Regions from separate parts of the Clostridium sartagoforme genome, predicted to be linked through region 3. Evidence: a T-box and tRNA genes for the amino acid it is inferred to sense, from the RefSeq annotation. Region 3 holds a T-box; the other regions hold tRNA genes.
What was found. A T-box is a leader RNA that pairs with one kind of tRNA and senses whether it is charged. The one in region 3 lies ahead of metG (methionine--tRNA ligase), so its partner is inferred to be a tRNA-Met.

Region 1 (6,972 bases), on a different contig from region 3:
TTGAATAGCTTCAGGTATAGCCTCATAAATAATATTATCTATTTTAATTAAAGGCACAGCTCCTTCACGTATAATTATATAATTGTGTCCATTTTCCTGAAGTCTTTTTTTTACATCTTCTAATCTTTGGCTTGCTTTAGGAAGCCATTCTTCTGTATCAATGAAAATAGATTGGGATCTCTCTATAATAGGAAATACAAAATTTATTCCTATTCCTGTAGGGGTTTTCATTGCATTTTTTTTCAAATTCAAAAATCCCTTTACAGCCATTTCAACTCCATGGTAAATATGAACATCATAAAGCTTTTTTATCATCTTATTATTTATAATCAATTTATGCATTCTTTTATCTACTATTTCTAAGTCTCCTTTAGAAAAAACATCTTGCATATATCCACTTTCTCTAAGAAGCCACAACATAAGCATATTTTCATCACTTAAAGTTCCATCTTCTAGAACCTCTGCCCTAAGAAATTCAATTATTTTAGAATATTCACCTATATCACTTCTATACTCTCTTAATAAAAGTCCTGCTGTTTTGTAATATATATCACAACCTAATAAACTTGGTATCTCTTCCATATGGTTATATCCCTTTAAGAAATCTGCCATAGTAACTTCAAGTTTCTTTAGATATTTATTACCTAAGTTCGACGCTTTTGATAACCACCATTTTAAATCCTCACATATAACCTCTTTCTTATTAAAAAGAGGTTTGAAAACCGCTTCCTGATATAAAGTAATATTAGGATTTTCTATATATGATTTTTTTAATAATAGTTTCTCATTAATTTCTGTAAAATCACCGTTTAAATAAGATTCTAGAACAACTGCTGCTGCAATGCAATGAAGTGATACTTTTTTAATTGTTGTCATATGAATACTATCTTGTGCATTTAACGCAATCATTGAATAACTTTGAGATAATTTCAAATTTCTCATAAATTTCCCCTCTTTTTTATAATTAATTTTCTTATAATAAGTAAATTATATGTAACTCACTTACTACTTACTACTTACTACTTACTACTTATATCATATGCTTATTATATTAATTTGTAAACAGGTTCCAGAATTTTTTCATAAAAATTTCTAGTTATTATATTATTAAATATAATATTACATTCTATGAAAAATTATTATATGTTAAAATTTTAATATCAATATATAGTTAAAATTATTATAATTTAGAGAGGTTTAAAAATGGGAATAAGAGAACGAATGCAAAATGGACAAATTTATACAGATTTAGAAGAAGGGCTCCCACAAGAACGCCTTTATGGAAAAGAGCTAGTTTATGATTATAATCTTACCCGCCCAAGTGAAGAAGATAAAAGAAATGAAATCTTGAAAAGGTTATTTGGACATGTTGGTAAAAATATATGGATTGAACCACCTTTACGAGTTGCTTATGGTAATCGTACATATATTGGAGATAACTTTTATGCTAATTTTAACCTTGTATTAGTTGACGATATTAATATATTTATAGGTAATAATGTTATGTTTGCACCAAATGTTACAATCTCCACAACTGGACATCCTGTTCATCCTGACTTAAGAAAAAATGGTGAACAATTTTCTTTTCCAGTTAAAATAGAAGACAATGTTTGGATAGGAAGTAATGTTGTTATTTTACCAGGAGTAACTATTGGAGAAAATTCTGTAATAGGTGCTGGTAGTGTTGTTACAAAAGATATCCCTAAAAATGTAGTAGCTGTAGGAAATCCCTGTAAAGTATTAAGACCTATTACTGATAGAGATAGGAAGTATTATTATAAAGACTTAAAAGTAGATGATATTTAAAATATATTCTATTGTTTTATTTAAAATTAAAAAAAATAGCTGCTATTTTTTATATTGTCAAAATTAGCTGCTATTTTTTTAATATATAAAATTTCTATATTTCTAATAAAATTTAATTAGGTAGTTGATTTTTATATTGCTCATTACTTATTTTTTCAACTTCTTCAACATAAGTATCATCATCATAATCATATTCATATTCTGAAGAATTTCTTATTTCATTAAACCTTCCAACTGATTGATAACTATCTTCTTCATCAAATCCTATTTCATCTTTATCACCATATTTTGATTTATGACCAAATGGGTGTCCAATTACACTTTCTTCTACTACTCTTTGATTAGAATTATAAGTTTTTATTGTACTAATAACATCTTCACAATCAATGCAATTTAATGCATATGGTAAAAACTCTAATCTACCTTTATCTATATCTTTCCCACAGGTTTTACATTTACCATAACTTCCCTCATCTATAGCTTTTAACGCATCATCTATCTTATCTAATAATGACATCTCATTTGCTTCAAGCGCTCTGCCTTTCTCAACTTCAAAGGTTTCACTTGCTATATCAGATGGATGATTATCATAAAATGATAATTCACTTGCAACTTCTGCATTAAACTTAGTCATCCCATTACTATCCAATTGATTAATAAGATCTGTTATTCTCTTTTTTTCTTGGTTAAGTTTGTTTTTATAATATGTTAATTCTTCTTTATTCATATAAATCATCCTTTCAAAAGTAATGCTTAATTATATTCTTCCTAAAAGATGATTTTTTAGTACATTATTTTATAGAGTTATTATTTTTCATTTTTTAATTTTCTTACTTTTATTTCTGCAAAAGTTGGATAAAAACCTGCCTTTAATGCAACTTTCTGTGAAATTATATGAGATTCGATAGTACCATAAAAAGGTATCTTTCCTCTTCTTAATATTTCATTTTTTAAAGCTTGTACTATTATACTTCCAATCTTTTTACCCTTAGCTACTGGTAAAACATTTACCCCAATTTGCCACATAATATCTGAATCCTCACTAGCACCTGCCATACCTAAAATATTTCCATTATCATCTATAGCTGCAACTGCTAATGTATCCGGATAATTATTATTAAAAGCAAAGGCTTCATCAAATCTATCATCACCTTTAAATTGAAATATATCATCTTTTTCATACCATTTTAATTTAAAGTCATTAATATCTATATTGTTAGTATTGTTTGGTAAATAATAGTGATGTGTATTTTCTATTTCATAACCAAATTCATTTAACTTTTTATCTATTCTTCTTAGAACTGAATATAAAAACATCCATTCTCCAGGAATTTTAGATAAGTTTTCAATACACCAATCCTTAATACAATTATCTGCAGATATAACTGCCTTTCCATTAATTATAAGTATCTTTAATATTTCCTTATCATTACTATATTTTCTTCTACCTTCCATTATCTTAAGTTCTGTAATTAGATTTTCATTATTATTATTAAACTCTTCATTCTTGCAATTATAATCCTTTGCAAGTTGTTCTTTTACTTTAAATAAAACATTATTATCTTCCATATATTCTCTACTCCTTAATTTTAAGCTATAAATTTTTAAATTATATAAAATATTAACAGTTCTATCTTATCTATATGATATTATTATACACTTATCAAGTATTATTAAAAATATTAGGTTTTTAAATACTTCTTCTTATTTGGTAGTATTTGATATCATATGACATTCTAAGATACCTCTTGTGATCCTATGCCATAATATGATGTTATATAACTTTGACATTGCTCCTTATTAAGCATATACTAAGGATACAAGTTAGAAAAACTTGTATGTATTTAATATCGCGGGATGGAGCAGTTGGCAGCTCGTTGGGCTCATAACCCAAAGGTCGTAGGTTCAAGTCCTGCTCCCGCAACCAAAACCTTACTCTTACTGTAGGGTTTTTTGTTATTTAAAAATTATTATTATGAAGGAAGGTACATATTTAATGAATTATAAAGCTTTTGAAAATAAATTTGATGTTAAAGGGCATATTGCTTATGCCACTGTTTTAAAAAAAGATGGAAGTGAATTAGTTTTCCAAATAGATACTGATGATGTTGAAAGAATTAAATCTATGGGAACTTGGTTTGCTGAATGGCATAAAGACTTTAATGCCTATACAATTCAAAATATCCGTAAATCAAAAGGTACAAAACCTGTTAAGCAAAGTCTTCAAACAGCTGTTTTAAATACTAATCCTAAAGCTCCTGTTAAACATATTAATGGAAATATGCTAGATAACAGAAAAGTGAATTTAGAAATAGTATCAAGATCTCAGCAAAATCAATATGAAAAATTTGATGATAATACAATAGCTATCATCTTAACTAATAAATATGGCATCCCACATTCTAGAGCATTAATTTCTTATGAAGATTTAAATAATGTTATTACCGAAGATTTAAGTTGGGTTGAATATAAGAAAAATGGAGTTGTAATGGTTGTTGCAAATACTCCTCAAGGAAGAATTCATTTAGATAAGTTTATAATGAATCCTAATGAATCTGAAGTCGTACATCACATAAACCTAAATCCTCTAGATTGTAGACGTAACAACTTAGAAAACAAAGTAATAGAATAGTATTATAAAGAAAAGTTCAGTATTCGTTACTGAACTTTTCTCATCTTATTATTTATATAGATATAAAAAACTAACTTTAGGATCTTCACTTGCTTTATACATTCACAAAATATTTTCTTTAATCTATAGAAGTCATTTCTACTCCATTTTGATAATTTTTATCTTTTTTTCTTTATTAAAATTAATCCCAAAGCTAAAATTATACTTGATATTCCTATTGATGTATTAACTGTTTCATTTCCTGTGTCAGGTAGAGTTCCTGATTTTTCCAAATTTTGTCCTGAGTTCTTTGGATTCTCTCCTGGGTTTTCCCCTAGGTTTTCTCCTGGATTCTCTCCTGGGTTTTCTCCTGGGTTTTCCCCTGGGTTTTCTCCTGGATTTTCCCCTGGATTTTCTCCTGGATTTTCCCCTGGATTCTCTCCTGGATTTTCTTCAGCCCCTTTTACCTTTAGTACTACATTATCTATATATACTTCATGTGAAGAATATTCAGCAAATTTACCTAATAGGAAATTTAACTCTACAATTTCACTTCCTGTAGCTTTAAAGGTATTCTCGTATTTTTTCACTTCAGGTGATACCGATATTTTATCCTCAAATACTCTATAATATCCTGAGTTCTGTACTACTACTTCTAATTCCCTATCTATGTTGGATCTTATATCAAAAGATATTTCATATTCTATATCTTTAGTCAATGGTAAATTGGTTTGTCTAAATTGTACTGCCCATGTTTCTATTCCATTGTTTTTAAGTTCTGGTATTGGTATTATGGCTTCGCCATTTTCTACTTTTACATCAGAAATAAAATTATCATTCTTAATCCAATTCCATGCTTTCCAACCTTCAAGCCCATTATCAAACTTTCCATTACTTAATGGGAATTTAACTACATTATCTTCAGGATTTTCTTCCACGGCTCCTTCAACTTTTAATACTACATTATCTATAGATACTTCATGAGTATTATAATCTCCAAATTTACCTAATAAAAAGTTTAATTCAACAGCTTCGGTTCCTGTTGCTTTAAATGTATATTTGTGTTCCTTCACTTCAGGAGATACTGATATTTTCTTTTCAAAAACTCTATAGTATCCTGAATTTTGTAATACAACTTCTAACTCTCTATCTATACTTGAGCTTATATTAAAAGAAAGTTCATATTCTATATCTTTATTTAATAATAAATCTGTTTGTTTAAACTGTACTCCCCAGGTTTGAGAAGCATCTCCTGTTTCACCTACTTTAGGCACTTCTATAACAGCTTTTCCATCTTTTACTTTAATATCATTTATAAAATCATCATTTTTTTCCCAATTCCAAGCTTTCCATTCTTCAAGTCCATTTTTGAAATCACCATTTTTTATTAAGAATTTTTCTATATCCTTAGGTGGTTCATGTAATCCATCACATTTAAGTTCTATATTATCAATGCTTATTTGAGATTCAATTCCTCCTAATAAAAATTCTATTGTTCCATTATTATCTATACCGCTAGTATTAAATTTAAATTCTAAATTATACTCTTTCAATTCCTTTTCTAATGATATTGTTTTTTCTAATACATTATCACCATTACTATCTTTCATTACTAATTTTACATCTCTATCTTTATCTGCTCTTGCATTAAAAGTTAAAGTATGGTTTGCTTCTCCAACTAGCATTATTCCTTTTTGATTTAAAACTACATCTTCATAATTATTAGTATTATTTTTTACATCTATACATAAGTTTCTACTACTCTCAGGAACAAAATAGTTTGCATCACCTGATAAGTTCCAATAAGTTTTTCTATCAACTAACCCCTTATCAAAAGTCCCGTTATAAATATGATTACCGTCACTTAATGGCTTTTTAGGTGCATTATAATCTATGCTTTCTTCAAACTCTTCAACTTTTACATTTCCTATCCATACAGATGGGTTAGAAGTTCCAACATTAAACTCTAGTCTTGCTTTTACATCTGAGTTTTGTGCCATTGTAAATACATGTTCAAAATGACTTACATCATTTGTTAATGAATCTGAATAAACATTAGAATATGTTGTCCACCCTCTTTCTTCTCCTCCCGATGCTTTAACAGAAATATTTCTGTTAGAAGAAGCTTTAGCATCATACGATAGTTTATAAGTCCTTCCTTTTGCTAAAGTTATATATTGAATTAACTGAATCGAATGAACTTCTGATCCTGGTTTACTAATATCTACTTTAGCAAAGGTAGTATTATCTAATTTATCTGTAGATATAGATGCTTCTCCACCAAATTGCTTTAGAGTTAATAAGTTCCATGTATTGGAAAAAGCTTCATCTCCATTTATTATTTTATTAAATCCATTCTCATAATTTGTATCGTATATATAATTACCATCTATAGCTTCCTTTGAGCCTTCCGGCAATTCACCTTTTTCTATGTTTGGTTCTTTAGGGTCTTTGTATTCATATCCATCAGCTTTATCATATACTCTTACATAATCAACTAGCATTTCAGCTGAACTAAAATCATTTTCTGGAAGTATGCCTCCATCATAATTCCC
Region 2 (6,972 bases), on a different contig from region 3:
ATTCTCCATTATATATCTTAGAAGCAAGCTCTACTCCTAATGCTCCAATTAGATCTGGTTGTTGTGCAACTGTTGCAATCATTTCACCCTTTTCAACAGCATCTAAAGCATCATCATTCCCATCAAATCCAATGACCATAGCATTTATATTACTTGTTCCTATTGCTTTTGCTGCTCCAAGTGCCATTTCATCATTATGTGCAAACACCACTTGAATATCATCATTACCCTGTATTATATTTTCCATAACTGAAAGACCTTTTTGTCTGTCAAAATCTGCTGCTTGACTTGAAACAAATTTAATATTTGATTTATCATCTAAAATACTATGAAATCCTGCTCCTCTATCTCTAGTTGCTGAGGCACCTGGAATGCCTTGAAGTTCAACTACATTTATAGTAGATTCAGTACCTATTTTTTCTAAAACGAATTCTGCTGCCATGGCTCCGCCCTTTATATTATCTGAAGCAATATGACTTGTAACTTCTCCGCCATTTGATTGTCTATCTAAGGTTATTACTGGTATATTTGCTTCATTTGCAACTTCTACTGATTTAACAACTGCATCACTATCTGTTGGGTTTATTAGCAAGGCTACTACACCAAGTTGTATTAAATCTTCTACATTTGCCCTTTCTTTTGCTGGATCATTTTGTGAATCTAAAACTATTAATTCAAATCCTAGCTTTTCTGCTTCCTTTTCTGCTCCTTCTTTCATGCTAACAAAGAAAGGATTATTTAAAGTTGATAAAACTATTCCAACTTTTTTGTCACTATTTCTTTTTGAGCATCCTATAAAGAAACTCATTGAAATTATGGCTGCTAGAGAAAATGCTAATATCTTTTTTATACCTTTCATGTTATCTCCTCCTATTTCAATTATGCTTTCTTTCTGCTCTTTTTATCTAATAATACAGCTATTAAAATAACTAATCCTTTTACTATTGATTGATAAAATGGTGATACATTCATTAAGTTTAATCCATTATTTAGAACTCCTATGATAAGAGCACCTATTAGAGTTCCTGTTATTTTTCCTTCTCCACCTGAAAGTGATGTACCACCAATAACTACTGCTGCTATTGCATCTAATTCAAATCCTGTTCCTGCGTTAGGTGATGCTGATCCTATTCTGCTAGTTATAATTACACCTGCAATTGCTGATGCAAAGCCTGAAACTACATATACTAAAGTCTTAATTTTATCTGTATTTATGCCTGATAATCTAGCTGAGTCCTCATTTCCACCTAGAGCATAAAGATATCTTCCAAATCTTGTTTGTGATAATACATAAATTGCTATTATGGAAACTATTACAGTAATTATAACTGGAATTGGTATAAATCCTAATTTTCCATTACCTATATTGACAAACTTCTCTGCTAACTTTGAGATTGGAGTTCCATTTGTAAAGACTAAAGTTGCACCTCTAAATACTGTCATTGTTGCAAGCGTTGCTATAAATGCTTGTAACTTACCTTTTGAAATCAATAGCCCATTTACTAACCCTATTGCTATACCAACTAATGCTGCAACTATTACTGCAAGTGTAACACTTCCTGTTGATTTTATTATTGATGCTGATAATGCTCCACTAATTGCTAAAGTTGAACCAACTGACAAATCTATTCCACCAGTTAAAATTACAAAAGTCATACCTACTGCAATTATTGCATTAACTGAAACTTGTGTAAAAACATTTGTAATATTTGATATTGTTAAAAATGCTGGTGTAACAAATGTGATTATTACACATAGTAATACTAAGCCTATAAGTGATTTATATTTAGATACAGTCTCTTTTATATTAATATTCATAATTTTATCCTCCCGACTATTTATTCATTCCAACAGCTAATTTCATTATACTTTCTTGTGAAGCTTCTTCTCTTTTCAACTCTCCTGAAATTCTTCCTTCACTCATAACAATTATTCTATCGCTTATTCCTAAAACTTCTGGTAAATCTGAAGATATCATTATTATTGCTTTTCCAGAAGCTTTAAGTTCATTTAATAATTCATATATTTCTTTTTTTGCACCTACATCTATCCCTCTTGTAGGTTCATCTATTATTAGTACTTCTGGAGATAACATAAGCCATTTTGCAAGTATAACTTTTTGTTGATTTCCACCACTTAAATTCTTTATTAATTGATCTCTATTCGGCGTCTTTATCTTAATTTTATCTATATAATAATCAACATCTTTTACTGCTTTATTTTTATCTATAGACATCATTTTACCTTCATATTTCTTTAAATTAGATAAAATCATATTTTCTGCTACAGATAAACTTAAAACGCAGCCTTCTTTTTTTCTATCTTCTGATAAGTAACAAACTCCATTATCTATGGCTTCTTGAATATTTTTTATATTTATTTCTTTTCCCTTTATTTTTATAGATCCTGAAGTCTTCTTGTATTCTCCAAATATTGTTTTTGCAACTTCTGTTCTTCCAGACCCCATAAGCCCAGCTATTCCTAGGATTTCTCCTTCTTTAACATTAAAGCTTATATCCTTTATTCCAACATTTGCACTTAAATCTTTAACTTCTAATATATCCTCTCCAACTTTTATTTCTCTATAAGGAAATTGATCTTCTATTTTTCTTCCAACCATCATTGATATCAATTTATCATTATCAATATCTTTTATTAAAGCATTTCCTGCATACTTTCCATCTCTAAGAACCTCAACTCTGTCACATATAGCAAATATTTCTTCCATTCTATGAGATATATAAATTATTGCAATTCCCTTTTTCTTTAAACTATCTATAACTTTAAATAAATTCTTAGTTTCTACTTCTGTTAAAGCAGTAGTTGGCTCATCCATTATTATTACTCTTGCATTTTTAGTTAATGCTTTTGCTATTTCTACCATTTGTTTTTCTCCAACATTTAAGGTAGCAACAAGAGTATTAGGATTTATATTTGCACCTATTTGATCTAAAAATAATTTACTTCTTTCAATAAGTTCCTTTTTATTTATTTTCCCTGTAAACTTTTGATATTTTTCATTTCCTAAAAATATATTTTCTGCAACTGTTAAGTTGTTTAAAACACTCATTTCTTGATGGATAATAGTAATACCATATTCTTCTGCTGACTTTATTCCTTTTATATTTGCTTCTTCTCCATCTATAAATACTTTTCCTTGGTCCTTTTGATATACACCACTTAATATTTTCATTAGAGTAGATTTACCAGCTCCATTTTCACCCATTAAAGCTGTAACTTCTCCACCATAAGCTGTTATATCAACATTGTCTAGAGCCTTAACCCCTGGGAATATCTTAGATACTCCTTCCATTCTTAGCATTGGTATCTTTTTACTCATATAAATACCCTCCTTAACTAAAATACAACTCCTGATTTTAAAATTATATTTGCATAAGGTGTTTGTTCACCCGTTCTAATTACTGCCATGCATTCCTTTAAATTTCTTTTTAGTTCTTCATGAGATACAAATGTTATTTTTACATCTCCTATAACTTTTTTTATTTCTTCAAAAAGTTTTGGACTTACACTTTCAGTTTCCTTAGCTAATATTACCTCTTCAATTTGTAGTTCTTCTAATGTTGCTTTTAAAGTTTGTATAAATGTTGGTACTCCCTTTATTAATGCTAGATCTATTCTTTCACTTTCATTAGGTATTGGTAATCCACAATCTCCTATTGCTAACATATCTGTATGACCCATCTTTGATATCACTGAACTTAAGTTACTATTTAATAATACTGTCTTTCTCATTTGATTTACTTCCTTCCATAAGCCTCTTCTACCTCTTTTAAATATGGTATTGAAGGTTGTGCTCCTTTTCTTTGAACTGCTATTGATGATACTTTATTTCCAAAGGTTACTGCTTCTATAAGATTTTCTTTATTAATGTTTTTAACATCTAATTTTGAACTTAATCCGCCTATAAAACTATCTCCTGCAGCTGTTGTATCTATTGCATTTACTTTAAATGCAGGAACTACTTCATTAAAGTTTTCTCCTATTACCGCAGCTCCTCTTGAACCTAAAGTTATAATTACAAATTTAACTCCTTTATTTAAGAAAACTTGTGCTGCTTTTTTGGCATCCTCTAAATTTTCTACTTTTATACCAGTTAAAACTTCTGCTTCTGTTTCATTTGGTATTATGATATCTGTTACTTTTAAAAGTTCTTCATCTATTTTTTTAGCTGGTGCAGGGTTTAATATAGTTATTTTTCCAAGCCTCTTTGCTCTTTTAAATGCTTCTAAAGTAATTTCTTCTGGTGTTTCAAATTGAGATATTAATATATCACTTTCTTTTAAAGCCTTTTCTGATTTATCAATTTCTTCTTCATTCATTGTCATATTTGATCCTGGAACAACTATTATTGAATTATTTCCATTTTCATTAACCATTATAATTGCCATTCCAGTTGCTTCTTTTTCATCTTCATATATAAAATTTACATCTATATTATCTTCTTTTAATTTATTTTTAAGTATTAACCCATTATCATCTTTACCTATCTTAGATATCATTATTACATCTGAGCCACACCTTTTAGCTGCTACTGCTTGATTGGCACCTTTTCCTCCTGATATCTTTTCAAAAGATTTTGATAAAATAGTTTCTCCTACTTGAGGGATATCTTTAACCTTTAAAACTAAATCCATATTCATGCTTCCAAGTACACATATCTTATTCATAAATCTCTCTCCTAATTATTATTTTTAGTAAAACGGTTTACTAAATCGATTAACTATATAATAAATCATTTGTAAACGTTTTTCAAGTAGTTTATTAAAAAAAATTAAAAATTTCTTTTATATTTTGCTTTACTTTATCATATAATAAGACTATACTTAACCTACTGGCTGAGGTCAGCAACTTAATATCGCGGGATGGAGCAGTTGGCAGCTCGTCGGGCTCATAACCCGAAGGTCGTAGGTTCAAGTCCTGCTCCCGCAACCAAAAAAGCTTTGGATTTTCCAAAGCTTTTTATATTTATTTTATCTTACAAATGAATATTCTACTTTTGCTAATCTATTTAATTTCTCTGCATTTATATTAATTATTTCATCTAATAAGTATTCCTTTAGCCTTCTATTCTTTTTAGGCTCTAAGTTCTTTTGTATAGCTATTTTTTCACTTACTGCTATAGTCATAATAGCAACTAAGACGGCTCTAAATCTTTGTTCATTATTGCTTGCAGATGCAATTCCTACACAAATTAATCCACATAATATAGATTCAGTTCCCAATATATTACTAAACTCATTTTGATAGCCTTCAACATAAAATTCACTAAACCCATCAGTTAAGTAATAATCTTCACATTGGACAACTAATATTATATTATGCCTTTTTGAAAAGCTTCTTAAATCAACCCTAGCTTCTATATTTTCTTTTAATTTTAAATCCTTAAAATCTTTGTTCTTTAATTTATCATCACTACTGGTTAATATCTTAAACTCCTCTACTCTTCCTTTCACAACACTTATATTGTATCTATTTATGAATCTTAATGCTATTTCCTTTCTAAGAAATGAAAAATCTACTCCCATTATATCTAAAACAACTGGAATACCTTTTCTTCTTGCAACCCTAATTGATTTTTCAATTGCTTCTACCTTAGCCCCACTTAAATCTTCTAAATTAATCAATAGACAATCACATTTAAATGTTATATCTGGTGCTTCTTCAACAAAATTTGCAATTATAGGATTACCATCATAGCATAAAATTCCTTGCGCTAAATCTCTTACCGAAATTGAATTGGAGATACAGTGTATAAGAGGTTTTTTTTGCTTCTGCAAGTTTAAACTCTCGTCTAATGCCCTTATACCAATTTGCATTTTTGTATCCTCTCTTACATCCTGAACTTAAATTCTAGCAATATAGTAATGCTTATACTATATCTATACATATTATTCGACTATATTTTTATATGTTACATATATTTAAGTTACCAATTAATAATTATAAAAATATGAAGGAATTAGATTAATATAAAATATATGCAAATTTTAAGGAAGGTTAAGAATAACCTTCCTTGATTTAGTTAATATTATATTTTAAATTACTCCTAATATATTACTAAATATAAAATATTTTAACTTTCCTAGTTTCTTCTTGCAATAAATAGGAACTGTATTATAAAAATCAATTATATTTTGAATTTCTTTTTTACTAATAGGTTCATTACTATAACAAGCCTTATTGAAAATATCTGTTATAGTTTTAAAGGATAAATCATTAGAATCTAATATTTCATCTACCCTTTGTGCATATTGTAATGGTGTTTCTCCAATATTTATTTTAAGTCCTTGTAGTGAAAAACCTCTTAAAAGACGCTTGTATATTTTAATTATTTCTTGCTTTGAAGAATACTTTTTCAATCTATAAATAACAATCTTCCGTTTAAAATAAGGAACAATAAATATCCATAATAATGAAACAACCAATAGTTGTATAGTAATTCTTATAAATAATTTTGATTTTGATTCTATATCATTTACATTATTTGATACCTCTTCCTTCAAGGTCTCATTGTTATTCTTTGGTTTACTATCTTCAACCTCATCATCGATTTCTTCTTCCTTTTTTGTTTTGTTTTGTGTATTTAAAATCTGTTCTTCAGTTGTATTATTTAAAGATTCTAAAAATGGTGCAGTAGGCTCAAAGGGCATCCATCCAAATCCTTCAAAATATACTTCAACCCAAGCATGTGCTTGTTTATTTGTAACTTCATATATTCCATCTGTAGATCTCTCTGGCAAAACATATCCCTCAACATACCTAGTTGGAATGCCTATTGAACGAGCAAGTATTGTCATTGCTGAAGCATAATAAGTACAGTAGCCTTCCTTTGAGTCAAATAAAAAATAGTCAACAAAATCTCTATCCTCTGGTACACTTCCAGGCATTAAAGTGTATTTATAATTTTGTGAAAGGTAAGATTCTATAGCTTTTGCTTTATCATAATTATTG
Region 3 (6,972 bases):
ATTCATTATGGTACTTTTTTGTTGCTTCTAATGGAGTTATTCCTTCTTCCTTAGCCTTCATAGTTACTGGTGTACCATGACAGTCAGTTCCAGATAAAAATATAACTTCATCACCCATAAGTCTATGATACCTAGCAATTATATCACCAGGTAGTAATACTGCTATTCTTCCTAGATGTAATGGTCCATTTGCATAAGGCCATGCATTTCCTACTATTATATTCATAAAAAACCCCCTTGTTTGAATTAAGAATGTAGAATTAAGGAGAAGACTCAGCTTAGGCTGAGTCTTATATTTTTATAATTCATAAAGGCTGAATTGTTTCCTCGATTTTACATTCTTTATTCTTAATTTTTAATTTATCTTACTACGCTTCCTGTTGGTAGTTCCCCTGGATTTACTACCTTTAGTAAACTATCGCCATCGGTTGATGCTGCTAATATCATTCCTTGTGATAGTTCCCCTCTTAGTGTTACTGGTTTTAAGTTTGCTACTAATACTACATATTTACCAACTAGCTCTTCCGGCTTATAGTATTGTGCTATTCCTGAAACCACTTGTCTTTCTTCCCCATTTAAGTCTACAGTTAGTTTTAATAATTTCTTAGCCTTCTTTATTGGCTCACAAGCTAATACTTTTACTACTCTTAAGTCTATTTTTTCGAAATCCTCTATAGTTATTTCTTCTTTAATTGGAGTTATTTCTCTTTTTTCTTCTGGTTTATTAGCAGCTAATTGAGCTTCTCTTAAAGCGTCTAATTCTGCTAATTTCTTATCTACATCTATTCTTGGGAATAGTGCTTCTCCCTTTTGGACCTTAGTTCCAACTACTGTTCCATCAAAACTATTTAATGATTCAAAAGTAACATTGCTTGCAGTTATTTGTTCATTTATCTTCTTGCTTGTATCTGGTAAGAAAGCAGATAGTAGTACTGAAGCAAATCTTAAGCTCTCAACTAAGTTATATAAAACTGTTCCAAGTCTTTCTTTCTTTTCTTCATCCTTAGCTAATATCCATGGTGTAGTTTCATCTATATATTTATTTGCTCTTCCTATTAAATCAAATATATATTCTAAAGCTTCTGGTATTCTTAATTTATCTATTGCATCATTAACCTTCTTAGGAGTTTCTAAAGCTAAATTAATTAATTCATTATCTATAGCTTCTTTAACATTATTATTTGGAACTACTCCATCAAAGTATTTTTCTATCATTGCTACAGTTCTAGATAATAGGTTTCCTAAATCATTGCATAAATCAGAGTTTATTTTCTTTATAAATATTTCATTATTGAATAATCCATCTGCTCCAAATGGAATTTCTCTTAATAAATAGTATCTAACTGCATCCACTCCAAAGTTTTCAACTAAAGTTACTGGATCAACTACATTACCTTTAGATTTAGACATCTTTCCACCATCAACAAGTAACCATCCGTGTCCGAATACTTGCTTTGGTAGTGGTAAATCTAAAGCCATTAACATAATTGGCCAATAAATAGTATGGAATCTTAATATGTCCTTACCTATTAAATGAACATCTGCTGGCCAGTATTTTTCATAAAGCTCTTTGTTGTCGCTTCCATATCCTAAAGCTGTTATATAGTTTGAAAGGGCATCTATCCAAACATAAACTACGTGTCCTTCATCAAAAGTAACTGGAACTCCCCAATTGAAGCTTGTTCTTGAAACGCAAAGATCTTGCAATCCTGGTTTTAAGAAGTTATTAACCATTTCATTTTTTCTTGATTCTGGTTGAATAAAATCTGGATGAGTTTCAATGTATTCCATTAACTTGTCAGCATATTTACTCATCTTAAAGAAATAAGCTTCTTCCTTTGATTTTTCTACTGGTCTTCCACAGTCTGGACAATTTCCATTAACTAATTGAGTTTCTGTCCAGAAGGATTCACAAGGAGTACAGTATAAACCTTCATAAGATGACTTATATATATCTCCATTATCATATAGCTTTTTGAATATATCTTGAACAGCTTTAATATGATAATCATCAGTTGTTCTTATAAATTTATCATAGCTGATATTCATCATCTTCCATAAATCTTTAATTCCTGCTACTATTTCATCTACATGTTTCTTAGGTGTTATTCCCTTTTCTTCTGCTATTCTTTGTATTTTTTGTCCATGCTCATCTGTTCCTGTTAAAAACATCACATCATACCCTGTTAATCTCTTATATCTTGCTAAAGCATCTGCTGCTACAGTAGTATAAGTGTTTCCAATATGAAGTTTAGTTGATGGATAATAAATTGGTGTAGTAATATAATATGTCTTCTTACACATACCATTTTCCTCCCTTAATCGTTTCTTCTTTATAAATTCTTGAATAATAAAAAAGTCCCTATATAGGTATATTAAAACCTACATAGAGACGTATTATACGTGTTACCACTCTAATTCATATTTATCTTGCGATAAATATCTCAATAGGTGACATGCCATCACCTTGCAATATAACGGTTGCTCCCGTATTTTCCTAGCTATATTGCTCAGAAAATATGCTCCAAGGCCATCTTCATAAAGCTTTATGCCACTAGCTTTCACCTAACCTAGCTCTCTTTAGACATTCTCCTTTACTACTCTTCTCTTCATTGCATTCTTTATTTATTATTATGATATTCTATATTAATTTTACTGTCAATTATTTTTATCATATCATCTTTTTTCAAATTTTTTCTTTAATAATTTATCTATTATTAATTTATCTAAAATAACCATAAATGAATTAACTAATAATAAAAAATTGAATGACTTTTCCCCTATTATAAGTAATACTATTGCATTAATTATAAATAATATCGTTCCTACTGTTCCATAAATCTTAGCAGCCACTTTATTAGAATATTCCCAAGAAAACTTATCTTTAATCGAATATTCAGTCTTATACCCAATTTTAGTATCTGGGTAATTCGTAGATTTAGTTTCATAAATTCCACCTATAACAAATAGCGCTATTGGTATTAGTTCTATCAATATTAAATAAATCCAAAAATTCATATTATAATATCCTAACTCTTTATCTTTTTTATTTATAGTCATAATTATATACTTATTTACCAAATATGTCATATATTATATTTAATTAAATTTATATGATATAATAATTTTGTATGGAGGTGTTTAAGTATGAATAATTTAAATGTACCTAATATAGGCTCTAGAAACATAAAAACTGGTATAGCCGTTTTAATATGTTTATTATTATTTCCAGGTGCCTTAAACCCACCAATTGCAGCAATTATCTGTATGCAAAGTACCATAGAAAATTCGGTGCATACCGGAATTAATAGATTAATTGGTACTTTTCTTGGTGGTATTCTTGGTATTGTTATGTTACTTGCTATAAGCAAACTTAATTTACATTCATTTTCTACAATTATATCTGCAGTAAATGTTTGTCTAATTATTTATATTTGTAATGTAATAAAAAAACCTGCTGCTTGTGTCATTGCATCAATAGTTGTTTTAAGTATTTTGGTAGATCCTGCCGTTGCTAATCCTATTATGTATTCTATAAGAAGGACAGGTGAAACTGCTATAGGAGTTATTATCGGAATATTAATAAATAGATATATAAATCCTCCAGAAGAAAAACTTGAAAAAATGGATGAACCAAATGAAAATAAATAATATAAAAAAATTCCTCCGCAATTTTTAAGAAATATAAACATTTCCTTTGCCGACTATTACAATCCTATAATCTGGTAATAAAAAAGTTAAATTAAACTTATCTGATTTAGCCGGAAGTCTAATAGATTGGAGAATTATTTGATTTTCATCAAATACTTGTAAATAAATGCTATCTGTTTCAGATACATTTTGTACTGTATATCTTTCATTTGAAAAATTTAAGTCAGAAACCTTATATACTCCTTCCTCAAATATATTTACTGCATATACTGATTGAGTAAATATAATAAATGATAAAAATAAGGAAACCAAACTAATAGTAATAAATTTCTTCATTATTCTAACCACCCTTCATGGTTATTTTGGCTAGATTAATATTAAATATTCCTCTAGCCATTGAATACATAAATAAATTTAAATCTCTCTAGTTTCACCTTCTAAGAACTTAACTTCTTCTTCACTTAGATATGGACTTAATTTTTCAAATACAATTTTATGATAGTTGTTTAACCATTCTTTTTCTTCATTTGTAAGCATATATATATCTACACCGTTTAAATCTATTGGACAATATGATATTGTATTAAACTTATAAAACTCTCCAAACTCTTCTGACTTCATATCTTCTACCACTAAAAGTGTATTTTCTATTCTTATTCCATGTTTTCCTTCCTTGTAGACTCCTGGTTCATTGGTTATTATCATACCTTTTTCTAAAGCTGTAGTATTTCCTTCTGGTCTTATTCCTTGAGGTCCTTCATGAACATTTAAAAAATATCCTACACCATGACCTGTTCCACACTTATAGTCAATTCTATAGTTCCAGAGAGGTCTTCTTGCTAATATATCTAAATTCATCCCAGTTGTTCCTTTTAGGAATTTGGCTGTTGCTAAAGCTATATGTCCCTTTAACACAAGAGTAAAATCTCTTTTTTCTTCAGAAGTTAGCTTTCCTAAAACAAAAGTCCTTGTTATATCTGTTGTTCCATCAAGATATTGAGCTCCTGAGTCTACAAGAAACATTCCTTCTGCTTTTAATTCATAGTCTGTTGCCTCTGTAGCTGAATAGTGCATCATTGCTGCATGGTCTTTATAGCCGGCTATAGTATTAAAACTATCACCTTTATAATTTTCACCCATCGCTCTAAGCTCTGTCAATTTCTTGCTTGCTGATATCTCAGTTATTTTTTCTTTCTTTATTGATTCTTTTAACCACTTAATAAATCTAACCATAGCTACTCCATCTCTAATTTGAGATTTTTCTATGTTAGAAATTTCAATATCATTTTTAACTGCTTTTAGTCTTGTTGTTATATTAATTTCATCTATTATTTCTATATCTTTACTTAATAGTGAATATATTTTAGCATTTAACTTACTTGCATCTATTATAGTAGCTTCATTTATTAATTTAACGTGCTCCTCTATTTCATCATATTCATATATGTTAATGCCTTGGCTATTTAATTTGATTCTGGTTTCGTTATCTATCTTATTATTATTTATATAAAGATTTGTATCCTTTTCAGTAACAATTACATAAGCAAGAGCAACAGGATTAAACTTTATATCGTTTCCTCTTATGTTACATAGCCATGCTATATCGTCTAATGATGATATTATATAATTTGCAGCTTTTTTTTCTTTCATATGGTATCTAACTTCACTTAATTTTTCTAAAGCAGATTTACCAGAATATACTTCTTCATGTATAAATATTTTACTTTTAGGAAGTTCGCTTCTTGTAGCCCAAAATTCCTCTAATAAATCATTATTCATATTTAATCTAAACTTATTTTCATTAGCTATATGTAAAAAACCTTTATATTGATTAACAGAAAACAACTTACCATCAAATCCTAAAGTTTCTTCTTCTTTAATATTTTGCTTAATCCATTCCTCAATAGTTGGATATCCTGAAGTTCTCATTTTCATAAGTGAAATTCCAGTTCCTCTAAGTTCTTTCTCAGCTTGAATAAAATACCTTCCGTCAGTCCATAAATAAGCATCCTGATGTCCTATTAATAGAGTTCCTGCTGAGCCAGTAAAACCTGATATGAACTCTCTTCCTTTAAAATAATCTGCTACATATTCACTTTGATGTGAATCACTACTTGGAATAATATAATAATTTATATTATTTTTTTTCATAATGTCTCTAATTTTTTCTAAATTACTCACGTTAGTGCCCCCTAATTAAAATGATAAATTATTTTCTATCACTTCTTTATTTTTATATTCAATATTATATATATGTTTTAGTTAATAATCTACATAATTAATATAATATAACTCTATCTTCAGCTTATATAGTTAAATCGAAAATTCTTAATATATTGTATTTTCTGAAAATTTATTGATTCGATTAAGTTTTTCGTATATAATTTATGTAACGTATACAAGGGGGGAAGGCTTATATGGGAGACCAATCTAAATTTAAGAGCTTTATTGTAGAGGCTAAAAGAAATACATATGCTTCAGGAGCAAAAAAAGAAGAATCTTCTAGACCAAATTCTAAAGACTATGCTTACAAAAAATTTAATTATTACTATCTTGATAGTTTTGTTGGAAACAAAGATTTTATAGGTGAAGAATTGGTTTGGGATAATGAAAAAATTTGTTGGGGGATGAATTATAAAGGACAAGTTCTTGTTAAAGAAACTCCTTCTGGATTTAGTAAATTCTTAAAAGATGCTTTAAAAAAAGTATCTGATGATTGTCCATTTAGAGGACCTAGACATTTTGAGGATGAAGATTTTGTTTATGAATGTACTTGGGATGGTGATATTGCTTCTTTTAATGGTGTTGAAGCAATATATCATAAAGGAACACAAATATTTAAACTTTATTTTCATGGAGGAAATCTTAAATAATAGCAAAAAAATTTAGGAAGTTTTGCAAGTATATATACTTGCAAAACTTCCTCTTTATTTTGTAAAACTTATTTACACTGATTCCTCAACCTTTTTACCTAAGACTTGAATTCCTAAATAAACCGCTATCACAGCTATTGGAAGTACTACATACCACTTTATTCCAAATCCTGCTGGAATATATCCAAACAAAATAGTTATTACTGCTATAAACAGTGAGTACCATATTTGCGTATTTACATGAGCAATATGATTGCATCCAGATCCCATTGATGAAAGGATTGTTGTATCTGATATTGGCGAACAATGATCCCCAAAAATAGCACCCGTTAATACAGCACTTGTACTAACAATCACGTAACTCATATCTGGATTCATAGAATACGCTAATGGTATTGCTAGAGGCATTAATATTCCCATAGTTCCATATGCAGTTCCTGTAGCAAAT

Region 1: it encodes a tRNA-Met, which carries the amino acid that the T-box ahead of metG (methionine--tRNA ligase) is inferred to sense. The anticodon was not compared.
Region 2: it encodes a tRNA-Met, which carries the amino acid that the T-box ahead of metG (methionine--tRNA ligase) is inferred to sense. The anticodon was not compared.

Annotation. Positions count from the first base shown of each region.
Region 1 is NZ_BAAACH010000016.1:224,411-231,382, forward strand. It holds gene ABDZ60_RS08555 (hypothetical protein) at 1-942, opposite strand, end outside; gene ABDZ60_RS08560 (DapH/DapD/GlmU-related protein) at 1,204-1,806, shown strand; gene ABDZ60_RS08565 (TraR/DksA C4-type zinc finger protein) at 1,919-2,533, opposite strand; gene ABDZ60_RS08570 (GNAT family N-acetyltransferase) at 2,614-3,375, opposite strand; tRNA gene ABDZ60_RS08575 (tRNA-Met) at 3,658-3,733, shown strand; gene ABDZ60_RS08580 (hypothetical protein) at 3,803-4,438, shown strand; gene ABDZ60_RS08585 (carbohydrate binding domain-containing protein) at 4,597-6,972, opposite strand, start outside.
Region 2 is NZ_BAAACH010000019.1:19,445-26,416, reverse strand. It holds gene rbsB (ribose ABC transporter substrate-binding protein RbsB) at 1-859, opposite strand, end outside; gene ABDZ60_RS09130 (ABC transporter permease subunit) at 880-1,818, opposite strand; gene ABDZ60_RS09125 (sugar ABC transporter ATP-binding protein) at 1,835-3,340, opposite strand; gene rbsD (D-ribose pyranase) at 3,358-3,753, opposite strand; gene rbsK (ribokinase) at 3,759-4,688, opposite strand; tRNA gene ABDZ60_RS09110 (tRNA-Met) at 4,878-4,953, shown strand; gene ABDZ60_RS09105 (hydroxyethylthiazole kinase) at 4,992-5,837, opposite strand; gene ABDZ60_RS09100 (transglutaminase domain-containing protein) at 6,057-6,972, opposite strand, start outside.
Region 3 is NZ_BAAACH010000003.1:90,948-97,919, forward strand. It holds gene metG (methionine--tRNA ligase) at 1-226, opposite strand, end outside; gene metG (methionine--tRNA ligase) at 361-2,304, opposite strand; T-box leader at 2,386-2,622, opposite strand; gene ABDZ60_RS01210 (SdpI family protein) at 2,677-3,018, opposite strand; gene ABDZ60_RS01215 (FUSC family protein) at 3,148-3,651, shown strand; gene ABDZ60_RS01220 (hypothetical protein) at 3,676-3,987, opposite strand; gene ABDZ60_RS01225 (aminopeptidase P family protein) at 4,066-5,832, opposite strand; gene ABDZ60_RS01230 (DUF5680 domain-containing protein) at 6,069-6,524, shown strand; gene ABDZ60_RS01235 (Na+/H+ antiporter NhaC family protein) at 6,597-6,972, opposite strand, start outside.